One region of the Bradyrhizobium sp. USDA 4011 genome, then DNA from elsewhere that is predicted to be linked to it. Evidence: predicted binding sites of a transcription regulator. Region 1 holds the regulator's gene; each other region holds the start of a gene.
What was found. The regulator PhoB, encoded in region 1, activates phosphate uptake and scavenging genes when phosphate is short. The targets are predictions, from matches to a motif close to TGTCATNNANCTGTCAT.
Positions count from the first base shown of each region.

Region 1 (7,265 bases):
GGGCGGGGTCCGGGTTCGCGCCCTGCGAGGCGCAACCGGAACGACGCCCGGCCAAATGCGTCAGTGAAGATCGCTTCGGGGCGTAGCGGTTTGCGTAGCTTTCACATGGTAATGAGGGGATTGGCGTGGCAGACATGGCTGTTCAGAGCGATGTGATGGAAGCCGCCGGACCTTACGATCGCGCCAAGGCCCTCAGCGCCTTCAAGCTCGGTGATCTCACCTTCTATTGGATCACCCGTATCTCGGCGATCTCGGTCCTGTTGATCCTCGGCGGCATCATCCTGTCGCTGGTCGCCGGCGCCTGGCCGGCGATGAAGGAATACGGCCTCGCCTTCCTCTGGACGCAGCGCTGGGCGCCCTCTGCCGATCCGCCGGTGCTCGGCGCGCTTGGCCCGATCTACGGCACCCTGATCACCTCGGTCATCGCGATGACGATCGCCATTCCGGTCGGCATCGGCATCGCCATCTTCCTCACCGAGCTGTGCCCGCAAATGCTGCGCCGCCCGATCGGCATCGCCATCGAGCTGCTCGCCGGCATTCCCTCGATCATCTACGGCATGTGGGGCTTCTTCGTGCTCGGCCCGTTCCTGGCCAACACGTTCCAGCCCTTCATGATCCGGATCTTCGAGGGCGTCCCGGTGCTGGGTGCGGTGTTCGCAGGTCCGCCGTCCTATCTCAGCCTGTTCAACGCCGCGCTGATCCTCGCCATCATGGTGCTGCCCTTCATCACCGCGATCTCGGTCGACGTGTTCAAGACCGTGCCGCCGGTACTGAAAGAGGCCGCCTACGGCATGGGCTGCACCACCTGGGAAGTCGTCCGCAGCGTCGTGATCCCCTACACCCGGGTCGGCGTGATTGGCGGCATCATGCTGGCGCTCGGCCGCGCGCTCGGCGAGACGATGGCGGTGACCTTCATCATCGGCAACTCGTTCCGCATCTCGTCGTCGATCTTCGCGCCGGGCACCACGATCTCGGCGGCGATCGCCTCCGAATTCGCCGAGAGCGACGGTCTGCACCAGTCCGGCCTGATCCTGCTCGGCCTCCTGCTGTTCGTGCTGACCTTCTTCGTGCTCGCCGGCGCCCGGCTGATGCTGATGCGGCTTGAAACGAAAGCGGGGAACTAGCGTCATGAACCCGATCTACAAATCCCGTCGCCGCAGCGACATCGTCATTCGCGCACTCTGTGTCGGCGCGGCGCTGTTCGGCGTCACCTGGCTGGCGCTGATCCTGATCACGCTGGTCTACAACGGCGTTGCCGGCCTCAGCGTGCAGCTGTTCACCCAGAACACGCCGCCGCCGGGCTCGACCGAAGGCGGCCTGCTCAATGCCATCGTCGGCTCGGTCATCATGACGGTGATCGGCGTCGGCATCGGGGCGCCGCTCGGCCTGTTCGCCGGCACCTACCTCGCCGAATACGGCAGGCACGACAAGCTCACCTCGGTGATCCGCTTCATCAACGACATCCTGCTCAGCGCGCCCTCGATCATCATCGGCCTGTTCATCTACGGTGCTGTGGTGGTGCCGATGCGTGGCTTCTCGGCGATCGCAGGCAGTCTAGCGCTCGCCGTGATCGTGATCCCGGTCGTGCTGCGCACCACCGAGGACATGCTGCTGCTGGTGCCCAATCCGCTGCGCGAGGCGGCCTCCGCGCTCGGCCTGCCGCGCTCGCTGGTGATCAAGCGGATCGCTTATCGTGCTGCGCGTAGCGGCTTGATCACCGGCGTGCTGCTGGCGACCGCCCGTGTCGCCGGCGAGACCGCGCCGCTGCTGTTCACCGCGCTGTCTAACCAGTTTTTCAGCTGGGACTTGACCAAGACGATGGCCAACCTGCCGGTGACCATCAACAATTTCGTGCAGAGCCCCTACGCCTACTGGAAAGAGCTGGCGTGGAGCGGCGCACTGCTGATCACATTCACCGTGCTCGCGCTGAATATCGGCGCGCGTATCCTTGGTGCCGAAAGGGCCGCAAAATGACCGAGCTCTCCGTTTCAACCAGTAACCCGAGCCACGTTGCACCGCATACGCCGCTGCCGGAAGCGCCGCCGAAAGTCACGGTGCGCAACCTCAATTTCTATTACGGCGAGCACCACGCGCTGAAGAACATCAACCTGACGCTGGGTACCAACCGCGTCACCGCGTTCATCGGTCCGTCCGGCTGCGGCAAGTCGACCCTGCTGCGGATATTCAACCGGATGTACGATCTCTATCCGGGCCAGCGCGCGGTCGGTCAGCTGATGCTGGACCAGACCAACATTCTCGATCCCAAGCTCGACCTCAATCTGCTGCGTGCGCGGGTCGGCATGGTGTTCCAGAAGCCGACGCCGTTCCCGATGACGATCTACGAGAACATCGCCTTCGGCATCCGCCTTTACGAGAAGATCTCGAAGTCCGAGATGGACGACCGGGTCGAGAAGGCGCTGCGCGGCGGCGCGCTGTGGAACGAGGTCAAGGACAAGCTGAACGCCTCCGGCCTGTCGCTTTCCGGCGGCCAGCAGCAGCGCCTGTGCATCGCGCGCACCGTGGCGGTGCGGCCCGAGGTGATCCTGTTCGACGAGCCGTGCTCCGCGCTCGATCCGATCTCGACCGCCAAGGTCGAGGAGCTGATCCAGGAGCTCTCCGAGGACTACACGATCGCGATCGTCACCCACAACATGCAGCAGGCGGCGCGCGTCTCCGACAAGACCGCCTTCATGTATCTCGGTGAGCTGATCGAGTTCGACGACACCAACAAGATCTTCACCTCGCCGAGCGATCGACGGACTCAGGATTACATCACCGGCCGGTTCGGCTGAGGAGATACAAGATGGCTTCTGAACATACCGCCAAGGCATTCGACAGCGACCTGCAGGAGTTGACCCGCCTGGTCGCCGAGATGGGCGGCCTCGTCGAACGGATGATCACCGAGTCGGTCGACGCGCTGATCCGTCGCGACGTCGCTCTCGGCAAGCGCGTGGTCGCCGCCGACATCGAGATCGACAATCTGCAGCGCGTCATCGAAGAGCGCGCAGTGCTGACGATCGCCCGCCGCCAGCCGATGGCGATCGACCTGCGTGAAATCGTCAGCGCGATGCGCGTGGCCACCGACCTCGAGCGGATCGGCGACCTCGCCAAGAACATGGGCAAGCGCGTCGCGGCGCTGGAAAGCGATTTCCAGCCGCTGAAGCTGATCCGCGGCCTGGAGCACATGACCGACCTCGTGCTGTCGCAGGTCAAGTCGGTGCTCGACGCCTATGCCGCGCACGACCTGCCGGCGGCGATGAACGTCTGGAAGGGCGACGAGGAGGTCGATGCGATCTGCACCTCGCTTTTCCGCGAGCTGCTGACCTACATGATGGAGGATCCGCGCAACATCTCGTTCTGCATCCATCTGATGTTCTGCGCCAAGAACATCGAGCGGATCGGCGATCACGCCACCAATATCGCCGAGACCGTGTTCTACATGATCGAGGGCCAGCAGATCACCGACAAGCGCCCGAAGGGCGACATGACCAATTTTGCCACCACTGTGCCGGGTACCTAGGACATGATCCGCGGGCGCGGAGCCGGATTGTCTTCACGACAAGTCGTTTCCGCGGGGATTATGCCCAGGAAAGTAAGCGTTTCGGTTTGCGTCTGGGCAACGGATCACCACAGAGAGAGAACTTAAACCGATGAGCGCACGCATTCTGGTAGTCGAAGACGAGGAAGCGCTGACGACACTGTTGCGCTACAACCTCGATGCGGAAGGCTACGATGTCGAAACGGTCGGGCGCGGCGACGATGCCGACACCCGCCTGAAGGAGCGCGTTCCCGACCTCGTGGTACTGGACTGGATGCTGCCGGGCCTGTCCGGCATCGAGCTGTGCCGCCGCCTGCGGGCGCGTCCCGAGACCAAGCAGCTTCCGATCATCATGCTCACCGCGCGCGGCGAGGAGAGCGAGCGCGTGCGCGGGCTTGCCACCGGCGCCGACGATTACATCGTCAAGCCGTTCTCGGTGCCGGAGCTCCTGGCGCGAGTGAAGGGCCTGCTGCGGCGGGCTAGCCCGGAGCGGCTGGCGACCGTGCTCACCTATGGCGATATCGAGCTCGACCGCGAGAAGCGCCGCGTGGCGCGCTCGGGACGTCCGATCGATCTCGGTCCGACCGAGTATCGGCTGCTCGAATTCTTCCTCGAGCATCCCGGCCGCGTGTTCAGCCGCGAGCAGCTGCTCGACAGCGTCTGGGGCCGCGACATCTATATCGATGAGCGTACCGTCGACGTGCATATCGGCCGCCTGCGCAAGCTGCTCAATCCGGGCCGCGAGCAGGATCCGATCCGCACCGTGCGCGGCGCCGGTTATGCGCTCGACGACCGCTTCGCCAAAGCCGAGCCGCAGCCGTAAGGCTGGCCGCCAATCGCAACAACGGTCCCGTCATTGCGAGCGTAGCGAAGCAATCCATCCTACCGCAAATGCGGAACGATGGATTGCTTCGTCGCTTCGCTCCTCGCAATGACGGCAACCACAAAAAAATCCCCGCTTTCGCGGGGATTTGCTTTTGCAGTCCAGGCAAGTTTCCCGAGTGCTACTTGATCTGTGGCTTCGCCGATGGCCGGCGGCGATCGGCGGCGGGCTGGTAGGCGACGCGCGAGTGATGCGCGCAATAGGGCAGGCCGGCGAGCGCCTTGCCGCCGCAGAAGAAGAATTCCGGGCTCGAGGGATCGCCGACCGGCCAGTGGCAGGTGGCCTCGTTGAGCTCGAGCAGCGACAGCCGCTGGCTCATCGGCACCACATTGTCGAAGGAGATCGGATCGGGCTCCATCTCGACCTCGAAGGCGTGCGCCAGCGCGGTGTTGCCGCGCGACACCGGGCGCGCCACCCGCATCATGTGCTGGGCGGGACGGGCCTTGCGCTGCCGCGGCGCAGCCGTGGAGGGCGCCTTGGCACGGCCGGAGAGGCCGAGCCGATGTACTTTGCCGATCACGGCGTTTCGCGTCACATTGCCAAGTTCCGCCGCGATCTGGCTGGCTGAGAGGCCGGATTCCCAGAGCTTCTTCAGCTGCTCGACGCGATCGTCGGACCAGGTCAATACAGTCATCGCATTCTTCCTTTCGCATGGCGCCGGCCACTCATCGGAGCGGCGCTGCGAGCCAATCTGGACAAATATCCCTGCGGCCAGAATCCCTTAGCCCTCGCCGGGCACGGTGTTGCGCCCGAACGTTTACGCGAGACACGAAGGCTACTTAGAGGGTCCAGTACTGCCGCACGAGATGTCGTACCCGACAGGCCAAACGCTACAATATGGCGTGACTCTGGCGCAAGAGTCCGCGGCCGTGCGTCCACATGTTCCCACAAAGTTAAGCATTGCTGTGAGGCTTTTCCACCGCACCGGAATGCTCCGGATTGCGCTAGTTTCGCATTGCAGGAAGGCCAGCAAAGGCTAGCTCCTGGCGATTGACACTTACCGGCCGCCGCATAGAATGACCCGCACGTGCCGCCCGCAAAGGCGGCCGTTTTGTTTTCCGAAGCTGGCGGTTGCTGCGTTGGCGTCAAGGCGCGCAGCAATTGACGGCTTCAAACCGGCAGTGAACGCCATGACCAACGCCTCGTCGCATCTGCTCCCCGTCTTCGCCCGGGTCGATCTCGGCTTCGAGCGCGGCGAGGGCGCCTGGCTGATCGCAACCAACGGCGACCGCTATCTCGATTTCACCTCGGGTGTCGCGGTGAACGCGCTCGGACATGCGCACCCGCATCTGGTCAAGGCGCTGCAGGAGCAGGCGACCAAGCTCTGGCACATGTCGAACCTGTTCAAGAGCCCGGACGGCGAGGTGCTGGCCGCGCGGCTGTGCGAGCAGAGCTTTGCCGACTTCGTGTTCTTCTGCAATTCCGGCGCCGAAGCGATGGAGGGCGTGATCAAGCTGGTCCGCCATCATCACTTCTCCAAGGGCCATCCCGAACGATACCGCATCATCACCTTCGAAGGCGCCTTCCATGGCCGCACGCTGGGCACGCTGGCTGCGACCGGCTCGGCGAAATATCTCGAGGGCTTCGGCCCGCCGATGGACGGCTTCGACCAGGTGCCGCACGGCGACATCGAGGCGGTGAAGAAGGCGATCGGCCCGCACACCGCCGGCATCCTGATCGAGCCGGTGCAGGGCGAGGGCGGCGTGCGCTCGGCGCCGCAGGCGTTCTTCAAAGCGCTGCGCGCGCTGTGCGACGAGCATGGCCTGCTGCTCGCGTTCGACGAGGTGCAGACCGGCATGGGCCGCACCGGCGAGCTGTTCGCCTACAAGCGCACCGGCGTCACGCCGGACGTAATGTCGTTGGCGAAGGCGCTCGGCGGTGGGTTCCCGATCGGCGCGGTGCTGGCGACCGCGCAGGCTGCGGCCGGCATGGCGCCGGGCTCGCACGGCTCGACTTTCGGCGGCAATCCGCTCGCGGTCGCCGCCGCCAATGCCGTGCTCGACGTCATGCTCAAGCCCGGCTTCTTCGAGCACGTGCAGAAGATGTCGCTGCTGCTCAAGCAGAAGCTCGCTTCCGTGGTCGACCGCTATCCCGGCGTGCTGTCGGAGGTGCGCGGCGAGGGCCTGTTGATCGGCGTCAAGGCGGTGGTGCCGTCGAGCGATCTGATCGCCGCGCTGCGCAACGAGAAGCTGCTCACCGTCGGCGCCGGCGACAATGTGGTGCGGTTCCTGGCGCCCCTGATCGTGACCGAGGCCGAGATCGACCAGTCGATCACAGCGCTCGAGCGCGCCTGCTCTGTGCTGTCAGCGCCGCAGCCGAAGAAGGCGGCTGGATAATGAGCAAGCCGGTCCGTCACTTCCTCGACATCAACGAGCTGCCGCTCGCCGAGCTGCGCAACATGCTCGAAGCCGGAGCCGCCATGAAGGCGAAGCTGAAGGCGCATGAGAAGGGCAGGAAGCCGCTCGAAGGCAAGACGCTGGCGATGATCTTCGAGCGCCCGTCGACCCGCACAAGGGTGTCGTTCGACGTCGGCATGCGCCAACTCGGCGGTGAATCCATCATGCTGACCGGCGCCGAGATGCAGCTCGGCCGCGGCGAGACCATCGCCGACACCGCGCGCGTGCTGTCGCGTTATGTCGATGCGATCATGATCCGCATCCTCAATCATGACGCGCTGCTCGAGCTCGCCGCTCACGCCACCGTGCCCGTCATCAACGGCCTGACCCGGCGTTCGCATCCCTGCCAGGTGATGGCCGACCTCATGACCTATGAGGAAAACCGCGGCTCGATCGAGGGCAAGACGGTGGCCTGGACCGGCGACGACAACAACGTGCTGGCCTCCTG
Region 1 covers NZ_JBSSGG010000001.1:4,979,873-4,987,137, forward strand. The annotation lists gene pstC (phosphate ABC transporter permease subunit PstC) at 135-1,124, shown strand; gene pstA (phosphate ABC transporter permease PstA) at 1,129-1,974, shown strand; gene pstB (phosphate ABC transporter ATP-binding protein PstB) at 1,971-2,792, shown strand; gene phoU (phosphate signaling complex protein PhoU) at 2,804-3,520, shown strand; gene phoB (phosphate regulon transcriptional regulator PhoB) at 3,651-4,361, shown strand; gene ACVW1C_RS23345 (GcrA family cell cycle regulator) at 4,543-5,055, opposite strand; gene ACVW1C_RS23350 (acetylornithine transaminase) at 5,552-6,757, shown strand; gene argF (ornithine carbamoyltransferase) at 6,757-7,265, shown strand, end outside.

Region 2 (7,265 bases), 4.4 Mb from region 1:
GCGATTCGGTTGAAACAGCGGTATCAGACATGGCGGGGCAGCGTTTGGCAGGGAAAACGGGCGCAATCAAGGGCGTTTTGTCGCAATGCGGGATGGCCGCACCACCCACATATAGGCACGAGAAGGACGACCTTCTCCTCACCATACCATCCGCGGGGACGACCCTGCTCTATCCGGAGGGTTCGTTATGGCTTGGGCCATTCTGTTCACCGCAGGCCTGCTCGAGATCGGCTGGGCGATCGGGCTGAAGTATACCGAGGGTTTTTCGCGGTTGGTGCCATCGGTACTGACGCTCGCGGCGATGGCCGGCAGCGTCATCCTGCTCGGCATCGCGCTGAAGACGCTGCCGATTGGAACCGCCTATGCGGTCTGGACCGGGATCGGCGCGGTCGGCACCGCGGCGCTCGGCATCATCCTCCTCGGCGAACCCGCGACCGCGATGCGACTTGCCAGCATCGGGCTGATCGTGTCCGGCATCGTCGGGCTGAAGCTCGTGGGGTAGTCACTTCAGAACCTGCACCGCCCAGTAGGACAGCGCCGCGATCGCTGCCGCCGCCGGGATCGTGATCACCCAGGCATAAACGATCGAGCTTGCAACGTTCCAGCGCACGGCTGAGAGCCGCCGCGCCGCGCCTACGCCGACGATGGCGCCGGTGATGGTATGCGTGGTCGACACCGGAACCCCGAGATAGGTCGCCATGAACAAGGTCACGGCGCCGCCGGTCTCGGCGCAGAAGCCCTGCATCGGCGTCAGCTTGGTGATCCGCAGCCCCATGGTGCGCACGATCCGCCAGCCGCCCATCAGGGTACCCAGCGCCATCGCGCTCTGGCAGGCCAGCACGACCCAGAACGGAATCTCGAACTTGTCGCCGAGATGGCCCTGCGAGTAGAGCAGCACGGCGATGATGCCCATGGTCTTCTGCGCGTCGTTGCCGCCATGGCCGAGCGAATAGAGCGACGCCGAGGCGAATTGCAGGATGCGGAAGGCGCGATCGACCGCGAACGGCGTCGAGCGCACCGAGAGCCAGGACACGATCGCAACCAGCACCAGCGCCAGCAGGAAGCCGACCAGCGGCGACAGCACGATCGCGAGCAAGGTCTTGGTGAGCCCGCTCCACACCGCCGCCGAAATGCCCGCCTTCGCCATGCCGGCGCCGACCAGGCCGCCGATCAGCGCGTGCGAGCTCGACGAGGGAATGCCGAGCGCCCAGGTGATCACGTTCCAGGCGATCGCGCCGACCAGCGCGGCGAAGATCACGGTCGCGTCCACCACCGACGGATCGATGATCCCGGTACCGATCGTGTTGGCGACGTGCAGGCCGAACACCGCGAAGGCGACAAAGTTGAAGAACGCCGCCCAGAACACCGCATATTGCGGCCGCAGCACGCGCGTCGAGACGATGGTCGCAATCGAGTTCGCGGCATCGTGCAGGCCGTTCAGGAAATCGAACAGCAGCGCGACCGCAATCAGGATGGTCAGGACCGGAAGACCCAGCGTGGCGTCCACGTGATGTCCCTGCCCTAAACCTGTTCAATCACGATCGAGTTGATCTCGTTGGCGACGTCGTCGAAGCGGTCGGCCACCTTCTCGAGGTGGTCGTAGATCTCCGCACCGACGATGAAGTCCATCGCGTTGGCGTCGCGGTGCTTCAGGAACAGCTCCCTGAGCCCGATATCCTGGAGATCGTCGACCCGCCCCTCGAGCTTGGTCAGCTCCTCGGTGATCTGGGTCAGCATCGAGACGTTGTGGCCGATCGCCTGCAGCAGAGGCAGCGCGCGGCCGACCAGATTGGCGCATTCGACGATCAGGCCGCCCATCTCGCGCATCGGCGGCTCGAACTCGCGCACCTCGAACAGCATCACCGCCTTTGCGGTCGCCTGCATCTGGTCGACCGCGTCGTCCATCGCGGTGATCAGGTTCTTGATGTCGCCGCGGTCGAACGGGGTGATGAAGGTTCGGCGAACGGCGGTCAGGACCTCACGGGTGACGCTATCGGCGTCGTTCTCGAACTGGTTGACGCGCTGGCAGAAGACCGGGGTCTCCTCGCCGCCCTTCAGCATGTCCTGCAGCGCCAGCGCGCACTGCACGGAGGTCTGGGCGTGGCGGGCGAACAGGTCGAAAAATCGCTCTTCCTTGGGCAGAAAGGCGCGAAACCAGCGCAGCATGTCTCAATTCCATCATTCCAGGACAGCCCTTTTAGCGACTGTCACAGAACTGTCATAGAGCATCTGGCGGGGAAAACACCGGGACCGACCGCCCGAACCGGCGGTCGTCCACCGCTAAGTCGGCAGCAAATCGCGTGCCCTGCCCTACAGCGAGCGCCGCAGCAGGTGGGCCAGTTCACCGACCAGGCCGCGCCGGAACAGCAGCACGCAGGCCACGAAGATCACGCCCTGGATCACCGTCACCCACTGGCCGAAACCGGCGAGATATTGCTGCATGGCGATGATCACGAATGCGCCGACCACCGGGCCGAAGATGGTCCCGAGACCGCCGACCAGCGTCATCAGCACGATTTCGCCGGACATCGACCAGTGCACGTCGGTGAGCGAGGCGTTCTGCGCCACGAACACCTTCAGCGAGCCCGCAAAGCCCGCCAGCGTGCCCGACAGGATGTAGGCCAGCATCTTGTACTGGTCGGTCTTGTAGCCGAGCGAGATCGCGCGCGGCTCGTTCTCGCGGATCGACTTCAGCACCTCGCCGAACGGCGAGTTGATGGTGCGGTAGATCAGCAGGAAGCCGGCGAGGAATCCGACCAGCACGACGTAGTAGAGCACCGTCGGCTTCGTCAGGTCGAAGATCCCGAACAGGTGCCCCTGCGGGATGCCCTGGATGCCGTCTTCACCATGGGTGAACGGCGCCTGCAGATAGATGAAATAGAGCAGCTGCGACAGCGCCAGCGTGATCATCGAGAAATAGATGCCCTGGCGGCGGATCGAGATGAAGCCGGTGACGAGGCCGAGCAAGGCGGCCGCGGCGGTGCCGGCCACGATGCCGAGCTCCGGCGGCAACCCCCACACCTTCAGCGCATGCGCCGAGACGTAGCCGGCGGTGCCGAGGAACATGGCGTGGCCGAACGACAGCAGGCCGCCATAGCCGATCAAAAGGTTGAAGGCGCAGGCGAGCAGCGCAAAGCACAGCGCCTGCATCACGAAGAAGGGATAGATCCCCGTGAATGGCACCACTGCGAGCAGCACCGCCATCACGGCGAACACGATCATCTCGTCGCGCATCGCGCGCGGCGTCATCGGAAGTGTATCGTCGGTCAATGCTGACATATCAGGCCGCCCGTCCCGTCAGTCCCGTTGGCTTCACCAGCAACACCACCACCATCAGGACAAACACCACGGTGTTGGAGGCCTCGGGATAAAAATACTTGGTCAGTCCCTCGATCACGCCGAGCGCGAAGCCGGTGATGATCGAGCCCATGATCGAGCCCATGCCGCCGATCACGACCACCGCGAACACCACGATGATGAGATCGGCGCCCATCAGCGGGCGGACCTGGTTGATCGGCGCCGACAGCACGCCGGCGAGCGCGGCGAGACCGACGCCGAGCCCGTAGGTCAGCGTGATCATGCGCGGCACGTTGATGCCGAAGGCCCGCACCAGCGTCGGGTTCTCGGTGGCGGCGCGCAAGTAGGCGCCGAGCTGCGTCTTCTCGATCAGGAACCAGGTGGCAAGGCACACCACCAGCGAGAAGATCACGACCCAGCCGCGATAGACGGGTAAGAACATGAAGCCAAGATTGACGCCGCCCTTGAGCTGATCCGGGATCGAGTAAGGCAGGCCGGAGGAGCCGAAATAGTTCTGGAACACGCCCTGCACGATCAGCGCGATGCCGAACGTCAGCAGCAGTCCGTAGAGGTGGTCGAGGCCGGCGAGCCATTGCAGCATGGTCCGCTCGAGGATCATGCCGAAGATGCCGACGATGACAGGTGCGATGAGCAGCGCCCACCAGTAGTTGATGCCGCCCAGATTGAGCAGGAAATACGCCACGAAGGCGCCCATCATGTAGAGTGCGCCATGCGCGAAATTGATGATGTTGAGCATGCCGAAGATGACGGCGAGCCCCAGACTGAGCAGCGCGTAGAACGAGCCGTTGATCAGTCCCACCAGAAGCTGTGCGTAGAGAGCCTGCATCGAATGAGCTTTCGCTGGATAGATGAAGCCCGCCGGCCACGCCCATGGCCGGCGGGCATGATCGTCACTTCTTCAGAAGCGCACAGGTGCTCTTGTCGAGCGGCGTGAAGGCCTGGTTGCCCGGCACGGTGCCGACCAGCTTGTAGAAGTCCCACGGACCCTTGGACTCCGAGGGCTTCTTCACCTCGAACAGATAGGCGTCGTGAGTGACGCGGCCGTTGGCCTCGACCTCGCCCTTGCCGAACAGCGGATCGTCGGTCGGGATGGTCTTCATCTTCGCGACCACCTTGGCGCCGTCATGCGGATTGCCGCCGAGCGCTTCCAGCGCCTTGAAGTAATGCAGCAGGCCCGCATAGACGCCGGCCTGCACCATGGTCGGGGGAGCACCGCTCTTCATCTTCTCCGAGAAGCGCTTCGAGAACGCACGGGTGTTGTCGTTGAGGTCCCAGTAGAACGTCTCGGTGAAGTTGAGGCCCTGCGCGGTCTCCAGCCCGATCGCCTTGACGTCGGTGATGAACAGCAGCAGCGCCGCGAGCTTCTGGCCGCCCTTGACGATGCCGAACTCGGCCGCCTGCTTGATCGAGTTGGTGGTGTCGCCGCCGGCATTGGCGAGACCGATGATCTTGGCCTTGGAGGCCTGTGCCTGCAGCAGGAACGAGGAGAAGTCCGCGGTGTTGAGCGGGTGCTTGACGCCGCCGACCACCTTGCCGCCGTTGGCGAGGATGACGGCGGTGGTGTCGCGCTCCAGCGCCGCGCCGAACGCGTAGTCGGCGGTCAGGAAGAACCAGGTGTCCCCGCCCGCCTTCACCAGCGCCTGGCCGGTGGCGTGCGCCAGCATGTAGGTATCGTAGGTCCAGTGCACGGTGTTCGGCGTGCACTGCGCGTTGGTGAGATCGGAAGTCGCGGCGCCCGAATTGATATAGACGCCGTTCTTCTCCTTCACGACGTTGTTGACCGCGAGGGCTACGCCGGAATTCGGCACGTCGACGATGGTGTCGACCTTGTCGACGTCGAACCACTGGCGGGCGATGGTGGTGCCGATATCGGGCTTGTTCTGGTGATCACCGGAGATCAGGTCGATGGTCCAGCCCTTGGCCTTGAGGCCGGAATCCTCGATCGCCATCTGCGCCGCCAGCGTCGAGCCGGGGCCGGCGAGGTCGGCATAGAGGCCGGACTGATCCGACAACACGCCGATCTTGACTGTCTTGTCGTCAGCGGAGGCGATGCTGGCGACGGAGAGCACCATCGTGGTGCCGAGCAGAAGCGCTGAAATCGTATTCCTCATGGCGTATTCCCTCAGTTCTTAAATTTTCTGGCTCCGGCGATTTCACACGCCGAGATAGGTATGCAGCTTGTCCATGTTGGCCGACAGCTCCGAATTGGCGAAGCCGTCGATCACCTTGCCGTGCTCGACGATGTAGTAGCGGTCGGCAACGGTCGAGGCGAAGCGGAAATTCTGTTCGACCAGCAGGATGGTGAATCCCTCCGACTTCAGCCGCGCAATAGTGTGCCCGATCTGCTGAATGATGACCGGCGCCAGCCCTTCGGTCGGCTCGTCCAGCATCAGGAAGCGCGCGCCGGTGCGCAGGATGCGCGCAATCGCCAGCATCTGCTGCTCGCCGCCCGACAGCTTGGTGCCCTGGCTGGTGAGCCGCTCCTTCAGGTTGGGAAACAGCGTGAAGATCTGGTCGAGCGACAGGCCGCCCGGGCGCACCACCGGCGGCAGCAGCAAGTTCTCGCGCACGTCGAGGCTGGCGAAGATGCCGCGCTCCTCGGGGCAGAATGCGATGCCGAGCCGCGCAATCTTGTCCGACGTGGCGCGGATGATCTCCTTGTTGTCGAAACGGATCGAGCCGGTGCGCTTGCCGATGACGCCCATGATCGACTTCAGCGTCGTGGTCTTGCCGGCGCCGTTGCGGCCGAGCAGCGTCACCACTTCGCCCGCCTTCACGTTGAAATTGATGCCGTGAAGAATGTGGGATTCGCCGTACCAGGCCTGCAGATCGCTGACCGTCAGCACCTCGGCGCCGGCCGCAGCCACGGGCCTCTCCGCCAGTTTTGCCTCAGCCATGACCCGCTCCCAGATAGGCTTCCTTCACGCGCTCGTCCTTGGAGAGGTCGGCGTAGTTGCCCTCCGCCAGCACCTGCCCGCGCGTCAGCACGGTGATGATGTCGGAGAGGTTGGCGACCACCGAGAGGTTATGTTCGACCATCAGGATGGTGTATTTGGCGGAGATCCGCTTGATCAGCGCCGCGATCTTGTCGATGTCCTCGTGGCCCATGCCGGCCATCGGTTCGTCGAGCAGCATCATCTCGGGGTCGAGCGCGAGCGTTGTTGCAATTTCAAGTGCGCGCTTGCGGCCGTACGGCATCTCCACCGCCGGGGTATTGGCGAATTCGCTCAAGCCGACGTCGTTCAGCAGTTCATGGGCGCGCGGATTGAAGCGGTCGAGCACGGTCTTCGAACGCCAGAAATCGAATGACGAGCCGTGCTGGCGCTGCAGCGCCACGCGGACGTTTTCGAGCGCCGTCATGTGCGGAAATACCGCCGAAATCTGGAACGAACGGACCAGCCCGAGCCGCGCCACGTCGGCCGGCGGCATCGCGGTGATGTCCTGGCCCTTGTAGCGAATCTGCCCGCCGGTCGGCTTCAGGAATTTGGTCAGCAGATTGAAACAGGTCGTCTTGCCGGCGCCGTTCGGCCCGATCAACGCATGGATACTGCCGCGACGCACCTTCAGCGCAACGTCGCGAACGGCAAAGAAACCCGCGAATTCCTTGGTCAATCCGCTGGTTTCGAGAATGAACTCATCGGCCAAATAGATTCCCCCATACGCCATCGCCGCGAAGCCCGTCGCCCGCGTGGCCAGCCTTTTTCGTGTTCGACAGGTTGTCCGTACGTCTTGGAAACCGTCCGGGGCCTGTCGCCTCCGGGCCGGAATATGCCGTCATCTGTGGCGGTTACGCAAGGTGGAAAGCTGTGCAGTGCAGTATTCGCACGACCAGTTCCGGTTGATCCTTAGTCGAATGGCCTCTGAGCGCGCTTTGCGCCTCGGAAAGCCGCCGTTAAGGGTGTTTTGCTCCGGACTTTCCCTTTCATAGAATATTTCCGCCTCTCGCC
Region 2 covers NZ_JBSSGG010000001.1:606,992-614,256, forward strand. The annotation lists gene ACVW1C_RS03070 (peptide chain release factor 3) at 1-31, opposite strand, end outside; gene sugE (quaternary ammonium compound efflux SMR transporter SugE) at 188-502, shown strand; gene ACVW1C_RS03080 (anion permease) at 503-1,507, opposite strand; gene ACVW1C_RS03085 (DUF47 domain-containing protein) at 1,522-2,166, opposite strand; gene ACVW1C_RS03090 (branched-chain amino acid ABC transporter permease) at 2,311-3,279, opposite strand; gene ACVW1C_RS03095 (branched-chain amino acid ABC transporter permease) at 3,281-4,144, opposite strand; gene ACVW1C_RS03100 (ABC transporter substrate-binding protein) at 4,209-5,429, opposite strand; gene ACVW1C_RS03105 (ABC transporter ATP-binding protein) at 5,472-6,215, opposite strand; gene ACVW1C_RS03110 (ABC transporter ATP-binding protein) at 6,208-6,963, opposite strand.
Region 2: a site for PhoB is predicted at 2,206-2,222, ahead of ACVW1C_RS03085 (DUF47 domain-containing protein). Genes of this name have one in related genera too.

Region 3 (7,265 bases), 350 kb from region 1:
ACCGGGCAGCCGACATTGGAGGCGCGCAGCACGTCCTGGCTTTCGGGGACGATGCCGAGCAGCGGCGTGGCAAGGATCTCCAGGATGTCGTCGATCGACAGCATCTCGCCGCGCGCGGCGCGGGCGCTGTCGTAGCGGGTGACCAGCAGATGCTTCTCGACGCGCTCGCCGCGCTCGGCGCGGGCCGTCTTGGAATCCAGCATGCCGATGATGCGGTCGGAATCGCGCACCGACGACACTTCCGGATTGGTGACGATGATGGCCTCGTCGGCATAGCGCATCGCGAGCGTCGCGCCGCGCTCGATGCCGGCCGGGCTGTCGCACAGGATCCAGTCGAACTTGGTCTTGAGATCGGCGATCACGTGCTTGACGCCTTCTTCGGTCAGCGCGTCCTTGTCGCGGGTCTGCGACGCCGGCAGCAGCCAGAGATTCTCCAGCCGCTTGTCGCGGATCAGCGCCTGCGGCAGCTTGGCGACGCCCTGCACCACATTGATGAGGTCGAACACGACCCGCCGTTCCGCGCCCATCACCAAATCGAGGTTACGCAGGCCGACGTCGAAATCGATGACGACGACGTTCTGGCCCATTTGCGCGAGCGCCGCGCCAAGCGCGGCGGTGGAGGTCGTCTTGCCGACCCCGCCCTTCCCGGACGTCACGACCAATACCTTGGCCATTCTCTCTCTCCTTGTGGTCGATCAGTTCAAAGCTGTGATGCGCAGCATTTCGCCCTCGAGCCACGCCTGGGCGGGTCGGTTGCGCAAGCTGTCGGCGATTTCATCTGCGGTCTGGTAGTAGCCATCGATGGCGAGCAGTTCGGCCTCGATCTTCTGGCAGAAGATCCGGGCCGCCGAATTGCCGTTGATGCCGGCCATCGCGCGGCCGCGCAGCGTGCCGTAGACATGGATCGAGCCGCCCGCGACGATTTCGGCGCCGGAGCCGACCGAGCCGAGCACGGTGACATCACCTTCGGCAAACACGATCGACTGGCCTGAACGCACCGGGCTCTCCAGCAGCAGCGACGGCAGCTTGGTCTTGTCCTTGTCTTTGTTCTTTTCCTGCGCCGGCGGCGTCTTCGGCTCGACATGGGTGATCGCGCACGCGCGGCCGCCGGTCAGAAGCGGCGGCAGGTTGGCGCCGAGCTTGGATTCGTCGACACCTTCGATGCCGAGAATGCGGATGTTGCGTTCAGCGAGGCTGCCGACCAGATGCGCGATCGCGGCCTGGCTGAGGTCGACCGCCGAGAGGTCGAGCACCACAGGCTTGCCGGCGAAGAAGCCCGGCGACTTCCCCAGCGTCGCGTCGATCTCGGCGAGCCAGGACACCACGGGCACGACGGGCGTGAAAACGAACGCAACATAGGAACGGCCGCGCATGCGGACCTGCTGACGTGCCACCTGTTGAGTTGCGTCCATCGCCCCTGACTCGGCTGTATTTTCGAATGGTTAACAATCGGCCCGCATGGTTAATCAAAGGTTAACAGAGGGTGGTGTTTTCACGGATTTGCGAGGGCTGCTCCTCTGGCAACCGCTGTTGGCTGCGACCTGTTGCCTGGACGCATGATTCCGGGACCGGCGGCGCGAATCACCGCCGAGCTGTCGGCGATCGCTCGGCCTGCACCGACGCATCGAACACCGCGCGGCATGACGGGCTGAGCTGTTCGACCTGCGCGGCCATGCAATCCGTGATCCGGCCGCGATCCGGAATGTAGGCGCCGCACAGCCGGACCGCGTCGCCCATGCAGGCCTGACGCTGCATCGATTCGTTTGGACCGGACTGGGCCATAACGGGCGCGACGGTCGCACCGAGAAGCACGAGGGCAAGGCGAAGTCTCATGGATCACTCTCTCACTGGCAGGTTGAAGTGGTGGTCGAGACTGGATGTCACGACAGCGGCGTGCGGCCGCTGCCGGCGGCGGATTCGGCGTCGGTTTGCGACGGCGGAAGATGCAGAAGCGTTGCGATCGTCGTATCGAGCAGCTGCGTCCGCGCTGTCTCGGGATCGATCTCGGGCGCAAACCGGCCGAGCAGCATCGGAAACGCCGGCGGCTGGTTGAGCGCCGCGTTGAGCAACGCAAAGAACAGCGCCGGATGGCTGCTGCGGATGATGCCCGCCGCGATGCCGGCCTCGAAGAGCTCGCGCGCGCTCTCATACGCCGGACGCAGCAGCTTTTCGGTCACCATTGCGGAGCGCTCCGGCGCCTCCGCGCCGTGGCGAACCACAAAGTCCCTCACCTGCGGATGCGCGGCATAGAACGTGGCGACGCGGATGATGAGATCGCGCAACCGGTCGCCCAGCGAGCGGTTCGCGTCGGTGGCGATCGCATGCACCTCGGCCATCACGGGTATCGCAAGCACCACGATGCGGTCGAGACAGGCCTCCCACAGCGCGGCCTTGTTGCCGAAGTGGACGCGCACGAGATTCGGCGCGACGCCCGCCGCCGCCGCGACGCTGCGCAGGTCGGCGCCGTCGAAACCGAGACTCGCAAAGGCCTCGGTCGCCGCGATCAGCAGCGCCTGGCGGCCGTCGGGCATGTCCTTGCTGCGGCGTCCCTTGGGCCGGGAGGCCGGCAGCGCGGCGGCAGTTATCGCTCCAATCATCGCACACCAAATATGTTCAGATGAACATATAAATTGGTGAGTCCGCATTTCAAGTTCGGGGCACAATCAAAAAAAGACAAAAAAAACTCAGATAGATAGAGGAAATGCCGCGAATGTGAGCGTGGCGGCCAACCGGCAAAGAAAAAGCCGGCGTCAATCGACGCCGGCTTCATGCCATTGAGCGGGTCCGAAAGGGGCAGCTCAGCTCTTGACCTCAGCAGTCCAGGTCTTCTCGATCTGCTTCACGACGCTGTCGGGCATCGGAATGTAGTCGAGCTCTTCCGCGCTCTTGGCGCCCTTCTCGAAGGCGAACTTGAAGAACTTGAGCGCTTCCTTCGAGGCTGCCTTGTCGGTCGCATCCTTGTGCAACAGGATGAACGTCGAAGCGACGATCGGCCAGGACTTGTCGCCCGGCTGGTCGGTCAGGATCAGGTAGTAGCCGGGCGCGTTGGTCCAGTCGGCGTTCGACGCCGCAGCCTGGAACGCTTCGTTGGTCGGCTGAATGGTCTTGCCCGCCTTGTTGATCAACGCGGTGTAGGTCAGCTTGTTCTGCTTGGCGTAGGCATACTCGACATAGCCGATCGAGTTCTTGGCCTGCGCGATATTGCCCGCGACGCCTTCGTTGCCCTTGGCGCCGACGCCGACCGGCCATTCGACCGCAGTGCCGGAACCGATCTTGCTCTTCCAATCCGGGCTGACCTTGCTCAGGTAGTCGGTGAAGTTGAAGGTCGTTCCCGAACCGTCGGCGCGATGAACCACCGAGATCGCCTCGGACGGCAGCTTGGCCTTCGGATTGAGCTTCTTGATCGCGGTGTCATCCCACTTGGTGATCTTGCCGAGGAAGATGTTGGCAAGGGTCGGACCGTCGAGCACCAGATCGCCGGCCTTCACGCCGTCGAGGTTCACCACCGGAACGATCGCACCCATGATCATCGGCCACTGCGCAAGACCGTCCTTCTGCAGCTGGTCGGACTTCAACGGCGCGTCGGTGGCACCGAAGGTCACGGTGTTGGCTTCGATCTGCTTGATGCCGGCACCCGAACCGATCGACTGGTAGTTCACGCCACTGCCTGAATCCTTCTTGTAGGCGTCGGCCCATTTGGAGAGGACAGGGAAGATAAATGTCGAACCGGCACCGGTGATGTCGGCTGCGAAGCTCGGCGTCGCCATAGCCACCAGACTGGCGGCCACGATTGTCTTGACGAATTTCATGTTGATCTCCGTGGAAACGCGAGAGGTCTCGCGCGCTCGATGCTCTCGTAAGCAGCCGCAACGTTTTTTCGGAGGCCCATGACGATGGGATGACAGTGCCCCGTAACCTTCGGCCTACGTCAAAAGTTCGGAACCGCACGGGATACCGCCTGTCGCGGTTCCCCTGAGTTTGACGGAGCGTTGTGCTGGAAGTTATTCCGCCGTGATGTTGGCCGACTTGACGATCGGCCACCATTTCTCGACCTCGGCGGCTTGATGGTCGCGCAGCGCGGCGGGGGTCTGCTTTTCCGGTGACGGGATCTCCTGCCCGAGTTCTGCGAAGCGTTGCCGAACGACGGGCTCGGCGAGCGCCGACATCACCGCCTTCGACAGCGTCGACACGATATCGGCCGGTGTGCCCTTCGGCGCCCAGATGCCGTGCCAATAGGCGATGTAGAGACCCGGCAGTCCGGCTTCGTCGACGGTCGGAATCTCGGGTGCCGATGCGAGCCGCGACGACGCGGTCACCGCAAAGGCCTTCACGGTGCCGCTCTTCACCTGCGGCAGCGAGTTGGAGGCCTGATCGAACATGATGTCGATATGCCCGGCCATCAGATCGTTCAGCGCGGGGCCGGCGCCGCGATACGGCACGAACGAGAAGTGGGTGGCCGTCAGCTGCTGGAAGAACACGCCCGCGACATGCGCGCCCGAACCCGGGCCCGCGGTGCCGGCGGTCGCCTTGTCGCCGTTGGTCTTGAGCCAGGCGATCAGCTCCTTCAGATTTGCCGCCGGCAGATCGGGCCGCCCGATGATGAGCTGCGGTCCGCTCGCGACCAGTGCAATCGGTGCGAATTCGCGCACGTCATATTGCAGCTGATAGATCGCGCCATTGAGGCAATGCGTGCCCCAATGTCCGATCGTGATCGTGGTGCCGTCCGGCGCCGCGCGCGAGGCGCGCAGGCCCGCGACAGTACCGGAGGCGCCCGTGACATTCTCGATGATGACAGGATGGCCGAGCGTATTGCGCATATATTCGCCGGAACTGCAGCAGGCGACCAATCCGGCGACGCCATCCCTACTACGCAGATGCCAAGGCTTACATCCTGGCCCACGCCGCCGATCTGCATATCCAGAAGCTGCTCGACCGCGACGAACTGACCAAGCTCTATGAGGATCCGTTCCACAACAGCCGGGTGCCGGACTTCATCGCCATCACCGATCATGGCGTCATCTGCACCGGCGGCAGCAAGCTCGCCGAGCATGGCGGTTTCTCCAACGACGATCGCAACGTGCTGCTGCTGGTCTCTTCGCCGCGCATCAAGCATGCGAGGGTCGTCGAGGAGACGACCTTCACCACCCAGATCGCGCCGACGATCCTCCATGCGCTCGACCTCAATCCGCGCAGCCTCCAGGCGGTCCGTGACGAAGGTGTCGAGGCCTTGAAGATAAAATAGAGCCGCAAAGGGGCATTCCCTCCAGCGGCACAACGCACCAAACGGCTTGCATCGGCACGCCGTGACCGGGCACGCCGAGCGGCCTGGCCTACATATCGGCGCCCCTATCGCGGGGCGCCGATGCTGTTTGCCATGACAGCGTCAGGAGCCGAGCTTCGCCCGCAGCATGGGACCAAGGAGATTCGAGTAGTCGTCCGTCCAGAGTGCGCTGGCCGCATCCGGCGACATGGCGGCCCAATGCCGGGCCGCCATGCCGACATCGTCAGGCATGCGCGTAAGCATCACCACCCGAGACGCCGTCCTCAGCGTGGTCATGACGTCGCCGACGGGATGTCCTTCCTTGAAGAGTGCGATCAACCCCTGGGACTGCGCGATATTCGCCATGATCGGCGCGAGATCGAGATGGCGGTTGGAGATGTGCACGAGGATGACCCCGTGCGGCGCCAGCTTCGACACATAGCCGGCGATCGCTTCACGCGTCAGCAGGTGGACCGGAATGCTATCGGACGAGAAGGCGTCCAGCACGATCAGGTCGTAGCGATCAGGTGAGGCCTGCAGTGTGAGACGCGCATCGCCGAGCACGAGGCTGGCCTTCGGCGCGCAGCGCGACAGGAACGTGAAGAAGGCAGGATTGCTCGCGATCCGGATCACCTCGGGATCGATCTCGAAGAATGTCCAGTCCTCTTCGCCGCCACGGTAGCAGGCGAGCGAACCAGTACCGAGACCGACCACCGCAACCCGCTCGAGGCTTCCCTTGACGCTGCGTGCCGCCGCGATCCCTTCGGCAAGCGGGCTGCCCGGGTAGTAGTAGCTCTGAGGCTCAGGCGCGCCGGAGACTGGCGTGCCGTCGTCGTTCCGCAACCGCTCTGCGCCATGCATCGTGTTGCCGTGGAACAGCAGCCGCGCGCGGCCGTCCGCGAGGTCGACCACGGTGTGGACCCCGAAGAAGCTGCGCGCGGTCTCGATCGGGGCCATGCCGGGACGCCAGAACGTCGTCAGCATCAGGCCGGCGATCGCCAATCCGGCGAATGACACCGGCCGCTGGCGCAAAAATATCATGCCGGCCGCCAGCAGGACCAGCAAGGCCCGGAACGGCAGCTCGAAGGAGGCCGGAAGCTGCAGTTGGGTCACGTACCAGACCGTGGCAAGCGCGATCGCCACCGCCAGCCATGGCGACGCCTTCATCAGCGCGTGGCGCGCACCGCCTGCGAACATGCCGGGCAGTGCCAGCAATGCGAGTGCGATCAGGATCGGATATTCGTAATTGCCGGAAAATATCTGCGGCGCCAGCAGCCCCGCGAAGGCGCCGCCCAGCACGCCGCCGAGCGAGGTGCAGAGGAAGAACTCCGTCAGCCGCTGCGGGTGCGGGCGCCGGGCATAAAGCTCGCCATGACAGAGCAGCGCCAACAGCGCGAACACGACGAGATGGAGCACGATCGTCGTGAACCAGAACACCTTGGCGCCGACCAGACTGATCGCAAGCGGGGCCACGGCGAACGGAACGAGGCGCACCACGGTCGCGTGGCTGATCCACGGCCGATCGCGGAACACGACAACGAAAGTGAACAGATAGAGCGCCAACGGAATAACCCAGAGAAAGGGCGCGGCCGCGACGTCAGTCGTCAGATACGCGGTCACCGCGATGACCAGCCCAGACGGAATGGCCGCAAGCGCGATCCATTGCAGCCTGTCGGCCGCGCTGACGACCGGTGTCTCTGGCGACGGCGTCGCCTTCGCGGCGCCATCGCCTCGTCCGAGCATGAAGGCAACCGCCGTGACGAGCAGCGCGAGGACCGCAAAGCCGACCGACCAGATGCTCGCCTGCATATTCAGCGCCAGGAGTGGCTCGATAACGACAGGATAGGCAAATAGGGCCGCGAACGAGCCAAGATTCGACGCGGCATAGAGCACATACGGATTGCTTGCATCGCGATGGCCGCTTCCGGCGAACCAGCTCTGCAGCAAGGGGGCGCTCGCGGACAACGCGAAGAACGGCAGGCCGATTGACGCAGCGAACAGCCCG
Region 3 covers NZ_JBSSGG010000001.1:4,634,781-4,642,045, reverse strand. The annotation lists gene minD (septum site-determining protein MinD) at 1-674, opposite strand, end outside; gene minC (septum site-determining protein MinC) at 696-1,412, opposite strand; gene ACVW1C_RS21780 (hypothetical protein) at 1,582-1,833, opposite strand; gene ACVW1C_RS21775 (TetR/AcrR family transcriptional regulator) at 1,881-2,597, opposite strand; gene pstS (phosphate ABC transporter substrate-binding protein PstS) at 2,799-3,809, opposite strand; gene ACVW1C_RS21765 (tripartite tricarboxylate transporter substrate-binding protein) at 4,002-4,817, opposite strand; gene ACVW1C_RS21760 (hypothetical protein) at 4,982-5,242, shown strand; gene ACVW1C_RS21755 (spermidine synthase) at 5,384-7,265, opposite strand, start outside.
Region 3: a site for PhoB is predicted at 3,888-3,904, ahead of pstS (phosphate ABC transporter substrate-binding protein PstS). Genes of this name have one in related genera too.